Regions from separate parts of the Pseudomonas sp. MF08817 genome, predicted to be linked through region 2. Evidence: riboswitches for the same ligand, from Rfam matches in the RefSeq annotation. Region 2 holds a riboswitch; each other region holds the start of a gene.
What was found. A riboswitch is a leader RNA that binds a small molecule or an ion and turns the genes downstream of it on or off. The one in region 2 is predicted to bind cobalamin.
Positions count from the first base shown of each region.

Region 1: linked by a shared signal. The riboswitch ahead of cobW (cobalamin biosynthesis protein CobW) and the one ahead of AC19YR_RS07630 (ABC transporter substrate-binding protein) in region 2 are both predicted to bind cobalamin.
Region 3: linked by a shared signal. The riboswitch ahead of cobO (cob(I)yrinic acid a,c-diamide adenosyltransferase) and the one ahead of AC19YR_RS07630 (ABC transporter substrate-binding protein) in region 2 are both predicted to bind cobalamin.

Region 1 covers NZ_JCBCUY010000003.1:68,329-73,533, forward strand. Annotated here, with positions in the region: gene cobM (precorrin-4 C(11)-methyltransferase) at 1-384, opposite strand, end outside; gene AC19YR_RS03050 (cobalamin biosynthesis protein) at 455-880, opposite strand; gene AC19YR_RS03055 (CbtA family protein) at 877-1,578, opposite strand; gene AC19YR_RS03060 (CbtB domain-containing protein) at 1,590-1,784, opposite strand; cobalamin riboswitch at 1,907-2,130, opposite strand; cobalamin riboswitch at 2,199-2,408, shown strand; gene cobW (cobalamin biosynthesis protein CobW) at 2,510-3,577, shown strand; gene cobN (cobaltochelatase subunit CobN) at 3,581-5,205, shown strand, end outside.
Region 2 covers NZ_JCBCUY010000009.1:55,470-60,674, reverse strand. Annotated here, with positions in the region: gene AC19YR_RS07645 (urea carboxylase-associated family protein) at 1-733, shown strand, start outside; gene AC19YR_RS07640 (hypothetical protein) at 855-1,256, shown strand; gene AC19YR_RS07635 (acetyltransferase domain-containing protein) at 1,272-2,441, opposite strand; cobalamin riboswitch at 2,595-2,798, shown strand; gene AC19YR_RS07630 (ABC transporter substrate-binding protein) at 2,944-3,960, shown strand; gene AC19YR_RS07625 (hypothetical protein) at 3,957-4,142, shown strand; gene AC19YR_RS07620 (OprD family porin) at 4,165-5,205, shown strand, end outside.
Region 3 covers NZ_JCBCUY010000007.1:25,692-30,896, forward strand. Annotated here, with positions in the region: gene AC19YR_RS06030 (cobyrinic acid a,c-diamide synthase CobB) at 1-506, opposite strand, end outside; gene cobO (cob(I)yrinic acid a,c-diamide adenosyltransferase) at 500-1,111, opposite strand; cobalamin riboswitch at 1,190-1,419, opposite strand; gene AC19YR_RS06040 (hypothetical protein) at 1,575-2,159, shown strand; gene AC19YR_RS06045 (PQQ-dependent sugar dehydrogenase) at 2,224-3,537, shown strand; gene AC19YR_RS06050 (class I SAM-dependent methyltransferase) at 3,534-4,196, opposite strand; gene AC19YR_RS06055 (C40 family peptidase) at 4,221-4,754, opposite strand; gene AC19YR_RS06060 (C40 family peptidase) at 4,950-5,205, opposite strand, start outside.

The DNA.
Region 1 (5,205 bases), on a different contig from region 2:
CACATCCGGCAGGGTCAGTTCCACCCCCAGCAACGCGGCGCAAGCGGCGGTGGCGGTGACGCCGGGGATGATTTCAAAGGGGATGGCCAATTCCCGCAGGCAGCGGATCTGCTCGCCGATGGCGCCATACAGGCTCGGGTCGCCGGAGTGCACGCGGGCCACGTCCTGGCCTTTGCCGTGGGCGCTCTTGATGTGCTCGATGATCTGTTCCAAGTGCAGTTCGGCGCTATTGATGACCTGTTCGGCGTTATGGCCTTCGAGCACCGCAGCGGGCACCAGGGAGCCGGCGTAGATAATCAGTGGGCAACGGCGGATCAGGCGCTGGCCCTTGACGGTGATGAGTTCCGGGTCGCCGGGGCCGGCACCGATAAAGTAGACCGTCATGGCGGTGTCCTAGGCAAAAGAGGGGGCGAGCAGGCTTGCAGATGAAGATTGCTCATGATCGGGGCGGCGATTATCGGCGCTTTTGCGTGGCCCGCGCCAATGCAAAGGTGGCCTGGGCGTATTTCTGCCGACGAATCACCAGGCTGGAGGGCTCTTGCGCCAGGCGCTCGGCCAGGGCCAGGGCGGCGCTTTCGGCGATGCCGTAGCACCCGGTGCGCTCGAAAGCGATCTGAGATTGATGGCTCAGTTGATCTTGATAGGTGGCCAGTTCCACGCTACTGAAGCAGGTCAACGGCAAGCCCAATTGCGCCGCCAGTTCCAGCAGACCCGGTTCGTGGCGCTTGAGGTCGATGCTGGCCAGGGCTTGCACCGCGTCCAGGTCGATGCGGTGGGCTTGCAGGGCCTGGTCGAGCAACGCGCGCAGCGTGCTGGCGGGGCAGCCCCGCTGACAGCCCAGGCCGATCACCAGGATCGGCGCCGGGCTGGGGCGGCTCACGCCGGGTATGAGGCGCCACCCTTGCGGCGGAACAACCACGCGCTAATCAGGCCCAGGGCCAGCCAGAACGCGGCATTGGTCAGTTGCGAGGCGATCTTGAACTGCGCTTCGAGGGCTTCGGGGGCCAGCATCGAATGCACTTCTGGCTGCGGCGCGCCGATCACGTGTGGCACGGCCAGGATCGCCGCGCCGAGGATTTTCAGCGCCCAGTGCCTGCCGAACACCACCAGGGCGATGCCCGCGGCAGTGGACGCGGCGGTGCCGACCCACCACATCTGCCGTTGCGCCAGGTCGGCGGCAGCGGTGCCCGGCAATTCCGGTGGCAGGCCCAGGGTCGGCGCCAGGCAGAAAGTCGCATAACCGGCCAGGCCCCAGAACAAGCCTTGCACGGTGCTGTTGGGCGCGCGCAGGGTGTAGAGCCCGGCCAGCATCAGGGCGAAACCGACTGCCACCACCAGGTTGCCGCCGGTGGTGGACAGCACGCGCTGCCAGCCGTCTTCGGGCTCCCAGGCCTCGGCGTCGTGGCTGTGGGCGGCGCCGGCACTGTCGGCGTGTTCATGGGCCTGGGCCGCCGGGGCGCTTTCATAGGTTTCGGCCTGGAGGATCAACGGCGCGACCCAGAAGCTTTGCAGCAGGGTCAGCAGCAGGGCGGCCAGCAGGCCGGTGAAACCTGCGGTTTGGGCGATGCGCTTAATCATGGCGGCAGGTCTCAATGGCACGGGAACGCGGCGCTGTGGCGGGTATCGTGGGCGGCGTTGTGCACCGCTTCGATGTGGGAGAACCCGGCGAAATACACCAGGCACGCGCCCAAAATCGACGCGCCGATGGCGGCAGTGAGGCGTTGGCTCAAGGTGGCGGTGCTGCTGGCGGTGCCGGTATGGCGAGTGCTGCTGATGATCGACATGGCGCTTCCCTTTGTGGTGTCAGGGCGGATCGAGCGCATGCAAACCCCTGCGAGGCGGGCCCGCAGGGCTTCAGACAGCGCCCGCCCACCGCGGGTTTGTTGGGTGAAAGTGGCCGTGGGGGCGCACTGTCGTGTCACTGGCCGGTCTCCGGGCTTGCGAGGGGCCGGGCTTGCGCCGTGGCCTGCTGGAATCGCCTTCCCATGCCGGTTGGCACAGTGGCTGTGATTCCTCTCTCGCTTACCGTTGCGGGGGCAGCACCGGATTCATCAAGGGCTTGAGTAAAGCACATGATCCACCGGTTTCCCGTTTCACCCTGTCAAGGGCACCTGTAACAAGGTGCGTAGGAGAGCATGGGCGAGGGCGGGGCGTCAAATGCCCGAGGCGCCCGGCATTGACCCGCCCCTACGCACTGCGTAGCCTTGCGCGTTCGAGGTTCTTCGGCCCGTGCCGAAGCTAAGAAGGGAACGCGGTCAATGCCGCGGCTGCCCCCGCAACTGTGAACGGTGCTGTTCGCTGCCACGCCACTGCTGATGCCTTCGGGCCAAGCGGGAAGGCGCAGCGAATGCCAGTCCAAGGACTGGCCCACCGTCAGCCAGGAGACCTGCCTCGTCACTGATTCTCACATTCAACCGGGCGGGGTGATCCGGTGGCGAAATCTGCCTTGGCGCCCCCCGCGCCCGGCCAGCCGTCCCGTATGCCCGCCCCCTTTGCCAAAGGGCATCCGATGAAAACACTGGCCAAACTCCCCGTCACCATCGTCACCGGGTTCCTCGGTTCGGGCAAAACCACCTTGCTGCGCCACATGCTCGACAACGCCCAGGGCCGGCGTATCGCGGTGATCGTCAATGAGTTCGGCGAGCTGGGCATCGACGGCGAAATCCTCAAGCAGTGCGCCATCGGCTGCACCGAAGAAGAAGCCAACGGCCGCGTCTATGAACTGGCCAACGGCTGCCTGTGCTGCACGGTGCAGGAAGAGTTCTTCCCGGTGATGCGCGAACTGGTGGCGCGCCGCGCCGATCTGGACCACATCCTCATCGAAACCTCCGGCCTGGCCCTGCCCAAACCGTTGGTGCAAGCCTTCCAGTGGCCGGAAATCCGCAGCGCCTGCACCGTCGATGCGGTGATTACCGTGGTTGACAGCCCGGCCGTGGCCGCCGGCACCTTTGCCGCTTTCCCCGACCAGGTGGACGCCCAGCGCAAACTCGACCCCAACCTGGACCACGAGTCGCCGTTGCACGAGTTGTTCGCCGACCAATTGGCCAGCGCCGACCTGGTGATCCTCAATAAAACCGACCTGATCGCCCCGCAAGACCTGGAGCGCGTGCGCCAGGAAGTGGCCGAAGAACTGCCGCCGGCGGTGAAGATCATCGAAGCCAGCAGCGGTCGCGTGCCCCTGGACGTGCTGATCGGCCTGGGCGCCGGTTCCGAAGAGCACATCGACGGGCGCCACAGCCACCACGACCACCATCACGGCGATGGCGGCGAAGATGACCACGATCACGACGCGTTCGACTCCATTTCCATCGAGCTGCCCCAGGCCGACGAAAGCTTGCTGCTGGCCGCCCTTAACGAGTTGGTGGTCAAGCACGGCATCTTGCGGGTCAAGGGTTTTGCCGCCATCCCGGGCAAGCCGATGCGTTTGCTGATCCAGGGCGTGGGCAGCCGTTTCGACAAGCACTTCGACCGCGCCTGGCGCAGCGACGAGCCGCGCACCACCCACCTGGTGTTGATCGGCCAAGACCTGGATGCCGCCCAACTCGAAGCGCAACTGCGCGCCGCTCTCGGCGCCTGACCCATGCACCTGCTCAGGACCCAACCCGGTGGTTTCGTCGCCGATGACAACATCGCCGACCTGGGGCAAACCCCCGCCGAACTGGTGGTCCTGTGCAGCGGCGATTCCAGCTTGGCACTGCTGGCCGAAGCCGCCCGGCAACTGCCCGAGGATTACCCCAGCCTGCGCCTGGCCAACCCGATGCAGGTGCAGAACCACGCCTCGGTGGACCTCTACGTCGAGCAGGTGCTGCAACACGCCAAGGTCATCCTGATATCCCTGCACGGCGGCATCGGCTATTGGCGCTACGGCATCGAACGCCTGGTGCAACTGGCCGAGCGCGGCGTGCAACTGATTCTGGTGCCGGGGGACGACCGCCCCGACCCGGAGCTGAGCGACCTGAGCACCGTGGCCGCGCCCGAGCGCGATCGCCTGTGGCAGTTTTTGCGCCAGGGCGGTTTGGGCAATGCCCTGGATTTCTACCGCTGCCTGGCCAGTGGCTGGCTGGGCCGCGACTATTCGTGGGGCGAGCCCCAGGTGCTGCCGCGCAGCGCCATCTACCACCCTCGCCATGGCCACGCCAGCCTAAGCCAATGGCATACCGACTGGCAGCCCGGGCAAGCCGTGGCGGCGGTGCTGTTCTACCGCTCCCACTTGCAAGCGGCGAACACCGGGTTCATCGATGTGTTCTGCCAGCGCTTGCAGGCGGCGGGCCTCAACCCCTTACCCATCGCGGTGGCCAGCCTCAAGGAGCCCGGTTGCCTGGCGGCAGTGGAAGGTTGGTTGGACGAGGCCGCAGCCGCGGTGATCCTCAACACCACCGGGTTCGCTCAATCGAGCCCCGAAGCCCCCCATTTACGCCCGTTTCGCCGCGATATCCCGGTGATCCAGGCCATTTGCGCCCAGGACAACGAGCCCGGGTGGCGCGCCAGCGAGCAGGGCCTGGGGCCGCGAGACCTGGCAATGCACATCGCCTTGCCGGAACTCGACGGGCGCATCATCAGCCGCCCCATCAGCTTCAAGGACCTGGCCTGGCGCAGCGAGCGCAGCCAATCCGATGTGGTCTGCTACCGCGCCCAGCCCGAGCGCATGGATTTTGTCGCCGAACTGGCGCGGCGCTGGGTGGACCTGGCGCGCCTGGGTAACGGCGACAAACGCGTCGCTTTGATCCTGGCCAACTACCCGACCCGCGATGGGCGCATCGGCAACGGCGTGGGCCTGGACACCCCGGCGGCGGCGCTGAATATCCTGCGGGCCCTGCACGCGCAAGGTTATCCGCTGCCCGCGGAGCTGCCGGCCAGCGGTACGGCGCTGATTCAGGCGTTGCTCGGCGGGGTCAGCAACGACCTCGACAGCCTCGACCTGCGCCCATGCCAGCAAAGCCTGGCGCTGGACGCCTATCAGGCCCTGTTCCAGGCCCTGCCGGCGGCCAACCAGCAGGCCGTGTTGGCCCGCTGGGGCGCCCCCGAGCAGGACCCCATGCACCGCGCCGGGCGCCTGATGATCGCCGGCCTGCGCCTGGGCCTGACCTTTGTCGGCATTCAACCGGCGCGCGGTTACCAAGTGGACCCCAGCGCGGTCTACCACGACCCGGACCTGGTGCCGCCCCATGGTTATCTGGCGTTCTACTTCTGGCTGCGCCATACCTA
Region 2 (5,205 bases):
CGAAGTGCCGATCCGCACCGGCCGCGCCTGGAAAGTGCCGGCCGGCCATGTATTCCGCGTGACCACCCCGGTCGGCCCGCAGGTGGGCGATTTCAACGTGTGGAACGCCAACGACCCACGCGAACGCATGTGGGCCGCGCGCACCCGCCAGTTGCAGGGCGCCCACGTGACCACCTATGACCGCTTGTGGTCGAACCTGCCGTTTCTGCGCCCGATGGTCACTATCACCGACGACAGCCTGGCCGCCTACGGCATCGACGAGCACGGCGGGCGCCTGCACGACCTGCTCGGCACCCGCTGCGACCCCTACGTGAACAAAATGCTCACCGGCGAAGACTTCCACCACCACTGCCACTCCAACCTGACCCGCGCTGTGCTGCCCCACGGCCTGACCGAGTTCGACGTGCATGACGTGCTGAACATCTTCCAGTGCACGGGCCTTAACCACGACGACATGTACTTCATGAAAGCCTGCCCGGCGCAGAAAGGTGACTACCTGGAGTTCTTCGCCGAAATCGACCTGCTGTGCGCCCTCTCCACCTGCCCGGGCGGCGACCTCTCGCTGCCGATGTGGGGCCCGGACGCCGAAGACCCGCTCAAGGTCTGCCGGCCCCTGGGCGTGGAAATCTACCGCCTCGACGACAGCCTGCTCGACGGCTGGCAACCGCCGCAACGCGCCGCCTACAACGGCAACCATGGCCTGCTGATCCCCAAGGCGGAGTGGGAGAAGTAAGGCCCTGGGCGCCCGCCTGACGATGAGGCCGGCACAGCCAGCCTCTGCGTTGCACGCGCGCCACCCGGTGCGCTGGCGCCGTGATAGGCAAAGCCGCGCGCCAGTCGCTATGCTGCTGCCCATGACCACGCCTGCCCACCTGCGCCAACCCTGCCCTCCCGGCGCCTGCACCTGCGGGCGCGACCGCTTGCCGGAGCAGGAACTGCTGCAATTGCCGATCCTGAGCCTGACCCGGGCCGAAGAAAAACGCCTGCTCGAACGCCTGGAAAACCTGCACAGCCTGGACGACCTGGAACACATGCAGCGCAAAATGCTCCAGTTGCTCGGCATCCGCGTGCAGGTCGCCCCCGGTTTCAATGAAGTGCGCAGCATGCGCGGCATCCAGATCCAGATCGACGACACCCCAGGCCTGTGCCGCAAAACCCGCCAGACCATCCCTGCCGCTATCCGCCGCGCCCTGGAAAAAAACCCGCAGATCGCCTACAGCCTGCTCAACGCCAACGACCTGCTGCGCGACGCCTGAGCCGTGCCGTAGGGGCTACAGGTATTTGAGCCAGGCGAGGTCGCGGCGCCGGGCCTTAAGCGCAGAGAACCAGCGCACTGGCGGGTACACCGCCAGCGCCAGGGCCATCGCCATCAGCCACACCGCGCCAATGGAGTCGAAGCCAAAGTAGCTGCCCTGGTTCAGCCCGAACGCCGCCACCGCCAATAGATACAAGGCTTTGAGCACATACAGGTGCAGCAGGTAGAAGAACATCGGCGCCGAGCCCAATACCGCCAACGGCAGCAGCCACCGCCGCTGGCCGGCCCGCTCGAAGGCCAGCAACAGCAGCAGCCCAAGCCCGAGGGTCAAGGTCAGGAACAGCAGCGACGGCGGGTACTTGGTGATGTTGAAAAAGCCCATCAGGGTGTGCAGCGCGGTGTCGCCCACGGCCCAGGGTTTTTCGCCATAACCGTTGGCCAGGCGCACCAGCACAAACCCCAGCAACGCCGCCACACCCCAGCCCAGCAAGCGCCGCTGGCGCCCCGCCACCGGCGTGCTGCGGCTGAACCACGGCCCCAGCACGTAGCCCAGGGCGATCACGCCGATCCACGGCAATACCGGGTAAGAGGTACGCAGGCGCAACTCCGCAGAAAACGCCAGCCAGCCACGGTCGTGGAGGATCGCCCACGGCACGTGCAAGGCCGACTCCACGGGGAAATGCACGCCGTCCAGCAGGTTATGCCCGGCGATGATCGCCACCGCCAGCAATGCCAACACCGGCCGTGGCAGCCACACCAGCAGCGACAGCGCGAGCATGCTCAGGCCGATGGCCCAGATCACTTGCAGGTAGATCACGCTGGGCGGGAACTGGAAGGTCCAGGCGAAATTCACCAAGGTCAGCTCCAGCAGGACCAGGAACAACCCACGCTTGAACAGGAACGCCGCGACATCAGCCTTGCCGGCATATTTTTCGCCGTACAACCACGCCGACAACCCGGTGAGCAGCACAAACACCGGGGCGCACAAATGGGCCAGGGTACGGCTGATAAACAGACTCGGTTCGGTGCTGGCGATGTCCATCGGGTCGCCGACCTGGCGGTGCAGCAGGAAGGTTTCGCGCACGTGATCGAGCAGCATGAACAGGATCACCAGCCCACGCAGGGCATCGATGGACAGCAGACGTGAAATCGGGGGGCTAACAGCGGGTGAAGGGGTATGGGTCATGGAGTATTCGCAACGGGATGATAGGAAACCCGCTCGCCAGAGCGGTCGATGAAAAGCTTGAACCGTTACCTTATAACATGACAAGCTAGCGCAATGCACCGCGCAATCACGGCCATACACTTGCCCCGCCGCTGGTTGAATGCGTATCGATGAACTAACATGCCGCCCGCCGGTTGGCGCAAGGAACTGACAGGGAATCCCCCAGCGCGCCGTAAGCCACGCTGAAACGGAACTGCCCCCGCAACTGTAGGCGCCGAGCCCCCTGCCTCCACGCACGCCACCGGAAAACCTCCCGGGAAGGCCGCTGGCGGACCGCGAAGCGCCAATCAGAACACCTGCCGGCCCGTAGCAAACACTAACCGGCGGGGTGTCCGGAAAGGACATCCGCACGCGGTTTTCGATGCGTTTTCAGCTTTACCCTGCCCTGGCGGCAGCGTTTGAGGGATGTGTTTTCCAAGGCCGTGCCCTGCCCGTGCACCGGTTCCAATGGAGATCGCATTTCATGTCACTGCCCCACCTCAACGCCCTGTTCGCCGGCCTCGGCCTGACCTCGCTGAGCCTGTGCGCCAGTGCCACCGAATACCCGTTGCACCTGAACAACTGCGGCGTGCCCCTGACGTTCAGCGAGGCGCCGGCCAAGGCCGTGACCATCGGCCAATCCGGCACCGAGATGCTCTACGCCCTGGGCCTGGGCGACACACTGGTAGGCACCTCGCTGTGGTTCAACGAAGTGCTGCCGCAGTTCAAGGCCCAGGATGCCAAGGTCGAACGCCTGGCCGACAACGAACCCAGTTTTGAAGCGGTGATCGGCAAGCGCCCCGCCCTGGTGGCCGTGGACCTGGAGTGGATGGTTGGGCCCCAAGGCGCGGTCGGCACCCGCGAGCAGTTCCATGAACTGAAGATCTCTACCTACCTGCTGCCCTCCGACTGCGAAGGCAAGGACAACTTGGTGGGCGCCGATGGCACGCGCCTCAAGGCCTTCAGCGTGGACAGCCTGTACAAGAGCATCACCGAGCTTGCACAGATCTTCGATGTGGAGGACCGCGGCCAGCGCCTGGTCAGCGACCTGAAGAATCGCCTGGCCAACGCCGTGGCCCAGGCGCGCCAGCAGCACCCCCGGGACGTCTCCGCAGTGGTGTGGTTTTCCAGCGCCGACCTTGGCTTCGACCCCTATGTGGCGGGCCGCAAGGGCATTCCCGATTTCATGCTCAGCGCCCTGGGGATGCGCAACGTGATCGAATCCGACGAGGAATGGCCCACCGTGGGCTGGGAAACCATCGCCAAGGCCAACCCCAATATCCTGGTGATTGCGCGCATGGACCGGCGCCGCTACCCCGCCGACGACTACCGCAAAAAACTGGAATTCCTCAAGAGCAACCCAGTGACCCGCCACATGGACGCAGTCAAGCACGACCGCATCGTCATCATCGACGCCCACGGCATGAACGCCAGCACGCGGATGTTCGGCGCCATTGAGGAGCTGGCTAGCGCGGTTGAGCACTTCAAGTTGCCTAAATGAGACACGCCCGGTTACTCGGCCATGGCCTGCTGGTGCTGGCGGTGATCGCCGGCGCGGCCCTGGGCGAAACCGCCATCAGCCTGCCCATGGTCTTGCAAACCCTGGCCAATAAGCTTCGGGGCGCGGGCTGGTTGACCGACCCCAGCGATGGCGCGCAGATCCTGCGCTTCCACGCCTCTTGAACCCTTCCTGGAGACCACCCCGATGCGTTACATCACTGCGCTGGCACTGCCCGTCGCCTTGCTCGGCCACAGCACCCTGGCCAACGCCGGGTCCGCCCAGGAACAGGCCAAGGGTTTTGTCGAAGACAGCACCTGGACCCTGCTCAACCGCAGCGTGTACGACCAACGCGAGTACCGTCACGGCGCCCGCAGCAACGGCGCGCGCAACGCCTACAAACCCCGCAGCGAGCGCAATGGCTACGCCGAAGAATGGGCCTACGGGCTGATGGGCAGTGTGCAGTCGGGCTTTACCCAGGGCACGGTGGGTGTGGGCGTCGATGCCCACGCTTACCAAGGCTTGCAACTGGACAGCGGTGGCGGCCGCGCGGGCAAGGCGCGGCTGCTGGGGCTGGACCACGACGGCCACCCCAAAAACAGCTTCAGCCGTGGCGGCGCAGCGCTGAAATTGCGGGTGTCGTCCACCACCCTGGCCTGGGGCGAACAACGGGTGAAAACCCCCGTATTCAGTTCCTCCGACAGCCGCCTCCTGCCGGAAACCGCCACCGGGCTGTTCCTCACCAGCCAGGAATGGGCCGGGGTGAAACTGCTCGGTGGGCACTTCACCGAAAGCACCGACCGCAATGCCTCAAGCCACGACCGCGGCTTTGTGGTCAATTACTCCAATGGCCGCCAGGGCAACGCCTTCGACCTTGCGGGCGTGGTCTACAGCGCCACCCCGGGCCTGAGCGCCAGCCTCTACACCTCACGTTATGCCGATACCTGGAACCAGCATTACCTGGGCGCCACGTTCAGCCACGCCTTGAGCCCCACCCGCTCACTGTCGCTGAACCTCAACCTGTACCGCACCACCGACGAGGGCCAGGCGCTGTCGGGGCGCATCGACAACACCACGTGGAGCCTGATGTCCGGCTACACCAGCGGCCCGCAGACCTTCAGCCTGGGCTACCAGAAGGTGCGCGGCGACACGCCATTCGACTACGTCACCCGTGGGGCGATTTTCATCAGCAACGCCGTGCAGCTCTCGGACTTCAACGCGCCGAACGAGCAATCCTGGCAGGCGCGC
Region 3 (5,205 bases), on a different contig from region 2:
AGGCCTTCGGTGAGGCTGCCTTCGAGCAGTTGCGCATGGCGCAGGGTGCCGACGCGGTTGGCCAGCACCCCGGCAAAGGGCAGGTCCGGCTGGTAGCGCGCCAAGCCCAGGGCCAGGGCGCCGAAGGTCTGGGCCATGGCGGTGCCGTCGATCACGCCCAGCACCGGCACGCCGAAGTGGCGCGCCAGGTCGGCACTGGAGGGCGTGCCGTCGAACAGGCCCATGACGCCTTCGATCAGGATCAGGTCGGCCTCCCCCGCCGCTTCCCACAACAGGCGACGGCTTTCCTGCTCGCCCACCATCCACATATCCAGTTGGTACACCGGCGCACCGCTGGCACGCTCCAGAATCATCGGGTCGAGAAAGTCCGGGCCGCATTTGAACACGCGCACCTGGCGCCCCTGGTTACGGTGCAGGCGCGCCAGGGCGGCGGTGACCGTGGTTTTGCCCTGGCCGGACGCCGGCGCCGCAATCAGCACGGCCGGGCACTGGCGCACACTCACAATTCGATGCCTTTTTGCGCCTTGATGCCGGCCTGGAAGGCGTGCTTGAGCAGCCCCATTTCGGTGACGGTGTCGGCCAGCTCGATCATTTGCTCCTTGGCCCCACGGCCGGTGACCACCACGTGTTGCATCGGCGGGCGGGCCTGCAGGTCGCTGAGCACTTGGTCCAGGTCCAGGTAGCCGTGCTTGAGGGCGATGTTCAGTTCATCGAGCACCACCAGGCCGATGGCCGGGTCGCTGAGCAACTGGCGCGATACCGCCCACGCCGCTTGGGCGGCGGCGATGTCGCGCTGGCGGTCCTGGGTTTCCCAGGTGAAGCCTTCGCCCATCACGTGAAAGCGCACCTGCTCGGGGAAACGGCGGAAAAACAACTCCTCGCCCGTGCTGTTGCGGCCCTTGATGAACTGCACCACGCCGCACTGCATGCCGTGGCCCATGGCGCGGGCGAGCATGCCGAACGCCGAGCTGCTCTTGCCCTTGCCGTTGCCGCTGAGCACCAGCAGCAAGCCGCACTCGTTGGGCGAGTTGGCGATGCGTTCATCGATCACGGCTTTTTTGCGCAGCATGCGCGCCAGGTGGCGCTCGTCGCGTTCGGGGGAATCGGTCATGGGGCAGCTCTCCGTTGGGGCTGGATAACGGCGGGCAGGAATAAAGGACGGCAACAAGCCTGGCATCGCCCACCGTGATGCCGTTGGATGGATCAGGCCGGTCTCCGGGCTCATGAGTGGGTTGCCCCGGGCGGTGCGCCTTCCCATGCCCGGGTGGGCACAGTGGCAAAAAGCACAGCCTTGACTCATTTACCGTTGCGGGGGCAGCGCCGGGATCGTGACCGCGCGCTTGGCGCACGCACTCACCGGCTTCCCTGTTTCACCCTGTCGACCGCTGGCCACAGGGCACCTGAAACAAGCGGCGAAGGTTAGAGGGTTGGGGGTGGAGCGTCAATGAAACCCGGGGCCGCCAGGGTTGATTGACTGCGATGGGTCAATAAACGGGCGCCAATCTTGTGCCAGGCTGGAAGCGGCGATATCAAATAGCCATAACCCAAACACGATCGACTCAAGGGAGTGAACGATGCAAGGCATGATTATCAGCAACCCCAAGCTGGAATTTTTGCGACCGATGCTGGAGCGCTGGTTTGACTGCATTGATCGCTACAACCGGGTGCGCGGCGACAACAAGGCGCCGTACTGGTCAGACGAGCGGGCCAACCTGGGGCTGCTCTCGGCCGCAGCCTGGATGGCCGAAATGGTCACCCTGGAACATGCGCCCACCAAAAAGCAGTTGGAAAACGGTGAGCGCAATGCCCGCGCCGACCTGTACATCGCCAGCAAGGACGAATGGGCCTACGTGCAAGCCAGCCAGCGCTGGCCCCAGATCAACCACCTGAACCTGGAGCAGGCCCTGCTCGATATCACCAGCGCCGCCCGCCGCATCAGCTACCCCAGCGACCTGAAGCTGGGCTGCCTGTTCGTCGCCCCGCAAAAAACCCAGCACAGCGCCACCCCCGAAGAACTCCAGGACATGGTCGACGACCTGCAAAAGGAGTACAGCTGCGCCGTGGCCTGGTACTTCCCCTATGCCTACCGCAAGTTGCGCAACGAGGCGGGCAACTACCAACCCGGCATCGCCGTGCTGTTCAAAGAGGCTCGCGGATAAGGTTGAACCCCGCGCCGCGCCCACTGCCCTATGCTTACCGCCGCGTACTCATAGGGAAATGCCCATGTTCAAGCCTCGCTCCGCCTTTATCGTTGTGCTCGCCGCCGGGTTGGTTGCCTGCGGCGAGACGTCCACCTTGCAAGTTTCCGACGGCACCGGGCCGTCGCCGCGCCTGCCGGCGCCGAACAAAACCCTGATCCCCACCGTCAACGTCGCCCCGGCCATCGGCTGGCCGGCGGGCGGCAAACCCGTGGCGGCGGCCGGCACCCAGGTCGCCGCGTTCGCCGAAGGCCTGGAGCACCCGCGCTGGCTTTACGTGCTGCCCAACGGCGACGTGCTGGTGGCCGAAACCAACGCCCCGGCCAAACCCGAGGACAGCACCGGGTTGCGCGGCTGGATCAGCGAAAAAATCATGGCCCGCGCCGGCGCCACCGTGCCGAGCCCGAACCGCATCACCCTGCTGCGCGACGCCGACCACGATGGCGTCGCCGAAACCCGCACGGTGTTCCTGGACAACCTCAACTCGCCGTTCGGCATGGCCCTGGTGGGCAACGACCTCTACGTGGCCGACACCGATCGCCTGCTGCGCTTCCCCTACACCGCCGGCCAGACCCGCATCGAAGCGCCGGCCAGCAAGGTGGTGGATTTGCCCGGCGGGCCGCCCAACCACCACTGGACCAAAAACGTCATCGCCAGCCAAGACGGCAGCAAGCTGTACGTCACGGTGGGCTCCAACAGCAATGTCGGGGAAAACGGCCTGGAGAAAGAAGAAGGCCGCGCGGCGATCTGGGAAGTCGAGCGCGCCAGCGCTAAGGCGCGGATATTCGCCTCGGGCCTGCGCAACCCCAACGGCCTGGCCTGGGAGCCGGACAGCGGTGCGTTGTGGACGGCGGTCAACGAGCGGGACGAAATCGGCAGCGACCTGGTGCCGGACTACATCACCTCGGTGCGCGACGGCGGCTTCTACGGCTGGCCCTTCAGCTACTACGGCCAGCATGTAGACGAGCGCGTCACCCCGCAAAACCCGGACCTGGTGGCCAAGGCCATCGCCCCGGATTATGCGGTGGGGCCGCACACCGCGTCCCTGGGCCTGGCCTTCGCCACGGGCAGCCAATTGCCGGCGCCCTTCACCCACGGCGCTTTTATCGGCCAGCACGGCTCGTGGAACCGCAAACCCCACAGTGGCTACAAAGTGATCTTCGTGCCCTTCAACGCGGGCAAGCCCAGCGGGCCGCCGGTGGATTTACTGACGGGGTTCCTCGACACCGAGGAAAACGCCATGGGCCGCCCGGTGGGCGTGGCGCTCGACCGGCAAGGCGCAGTGCTGGTGGCCGATGATGTAGGCAACAAGGTGTGGCGGGTAACCGCAGCGCGCTAGCGCTTGCGGCACAGGGTCAAACCATCGCCCACCGGCAACAGCGACAGATCGACACGCGGGTCATCCTTCAAGGCCAGGTTCAGGGCCTGGATGGCCAGGGTGTCGGCGCTTTGCGGGTGGGCCTCCAGCACCCGCCCGCTCCACAGGGTGTTGTCGAAAATCGCCAAGCCGCCACCGCGCAGCAAGCGCAAGGCGCTTTCCAGGTAAGCCGGGTAGTTGGCTTTATCGGCGTCGATGAACATCAAGTCAAAGCTGCCGCACAAGCCCTGGCGTTCGATGTGCTCCAGGGTTTCCAGGGCCGGGCCCAGACGCAGCTCGATGCGCGCGGCCACGCCCGCTTCCCGCCAATACTCCTGGGCGGTGGCGTTGTAGTCGCCGGGGATGTCGCAACACAGCAGTGTGCCGTCGTCCGGCAAGGCCTGGGCCATGCACAACGCGCTGTAGCCGGTGAAGGTGCCTACTTCCAGCAAACGCTTGGCGCCGGTCAGTTTCACCAGCAAGGCAAGGAACTGGCCCTGCTCGGGCGCCACCTGCCAGCGGGCCATGGGCAAGGCTTGGGTGTGCTCGCGCAAACGCTCAAGCAACGGCGTTTCGCGCAGGGACACGGCCAGCAGGTATTGGTAGAGGGGGTCGTCGAGGGTGATGCTGCGAGCGGTCACGAGAACCTCCGCGAGGGGGACGCCTTAAGGGTTGTGCGCCAGCTGAGCCGGCGCAAGCACCCGCTTGGCACTCAGGTAAGCCTTCTGCCAGTAGGCCTTGGACAGGCTGTCGAGCTTGACCGTACCGCCCGTGGCCGGAGCGTGGACGAAGCGGCCCTCACCCACATAGATGCCCGCGTGGCTGACCTGGGAACCGCCATTGGTGGCGAAAAACAGCAGGTCGCCGGTTTGCAGGGCATTCTGGTCGACGTCCTGGGCGCGCATGCCGATCATTTCCCGGGTAGAACGCGGCAAGGCGATGCCCGCCGCATCGCGGTAGACAAAGCCGATCAGGCCGCTGCAATCAAAACCCGAATCCGGCGTATTGCCGCCCCAGCGATAGGGCGTGCCCACCAGGCCGAGTGCGCGGAACAGCACATCATCAGCAACCGGGGAGAAGCCCTGGGTCGGTGCGAACACCGGGGCGCGTACCACTTTGGCCGGCGGTACGGTATGGCTGGCACAGCCGCCCAGCAGGGCAACGAGCATAAGGAAGGCGAGACGGGCGGAGGTCGACATGGGCAGAACAATCCTGATCTGGCTGCGGCTTTCTCTGCCGAGGCGCTGAAAACAAAGCCGCGCATGCAAGGCATACACGGCTCGTTAGCAACAACATGTCGGGATTCTAGCGGCTATGAGTCAAACTTCAAGTAAGACTTTAAGTTCGGCTTATAAAGTGAAGGGTTATCCCCGGGCGGTGCCCAGGGAAGACGCTTACTTGCGAGCGGTCATCGTGGTCGGGGCCATGGCCAGGGCGCGCTTGGCTTCGATGAACGTCTTGCTCCAGTAGCTGTCGCCCAGCTTATCGACCCGCACACCACCGCTACGGCGGCTGCTGGAGTGGATGAACTGGTCGTCGCCCAGGTAGATCCCGGCGTGGCTGACGCGGCCACGGCCATTGGTGCTGAAGAACAGCAGATCACCCGGCTTGAGGTTGTTGCGCGCGACCAGGGGGGCATCGACGTTAATC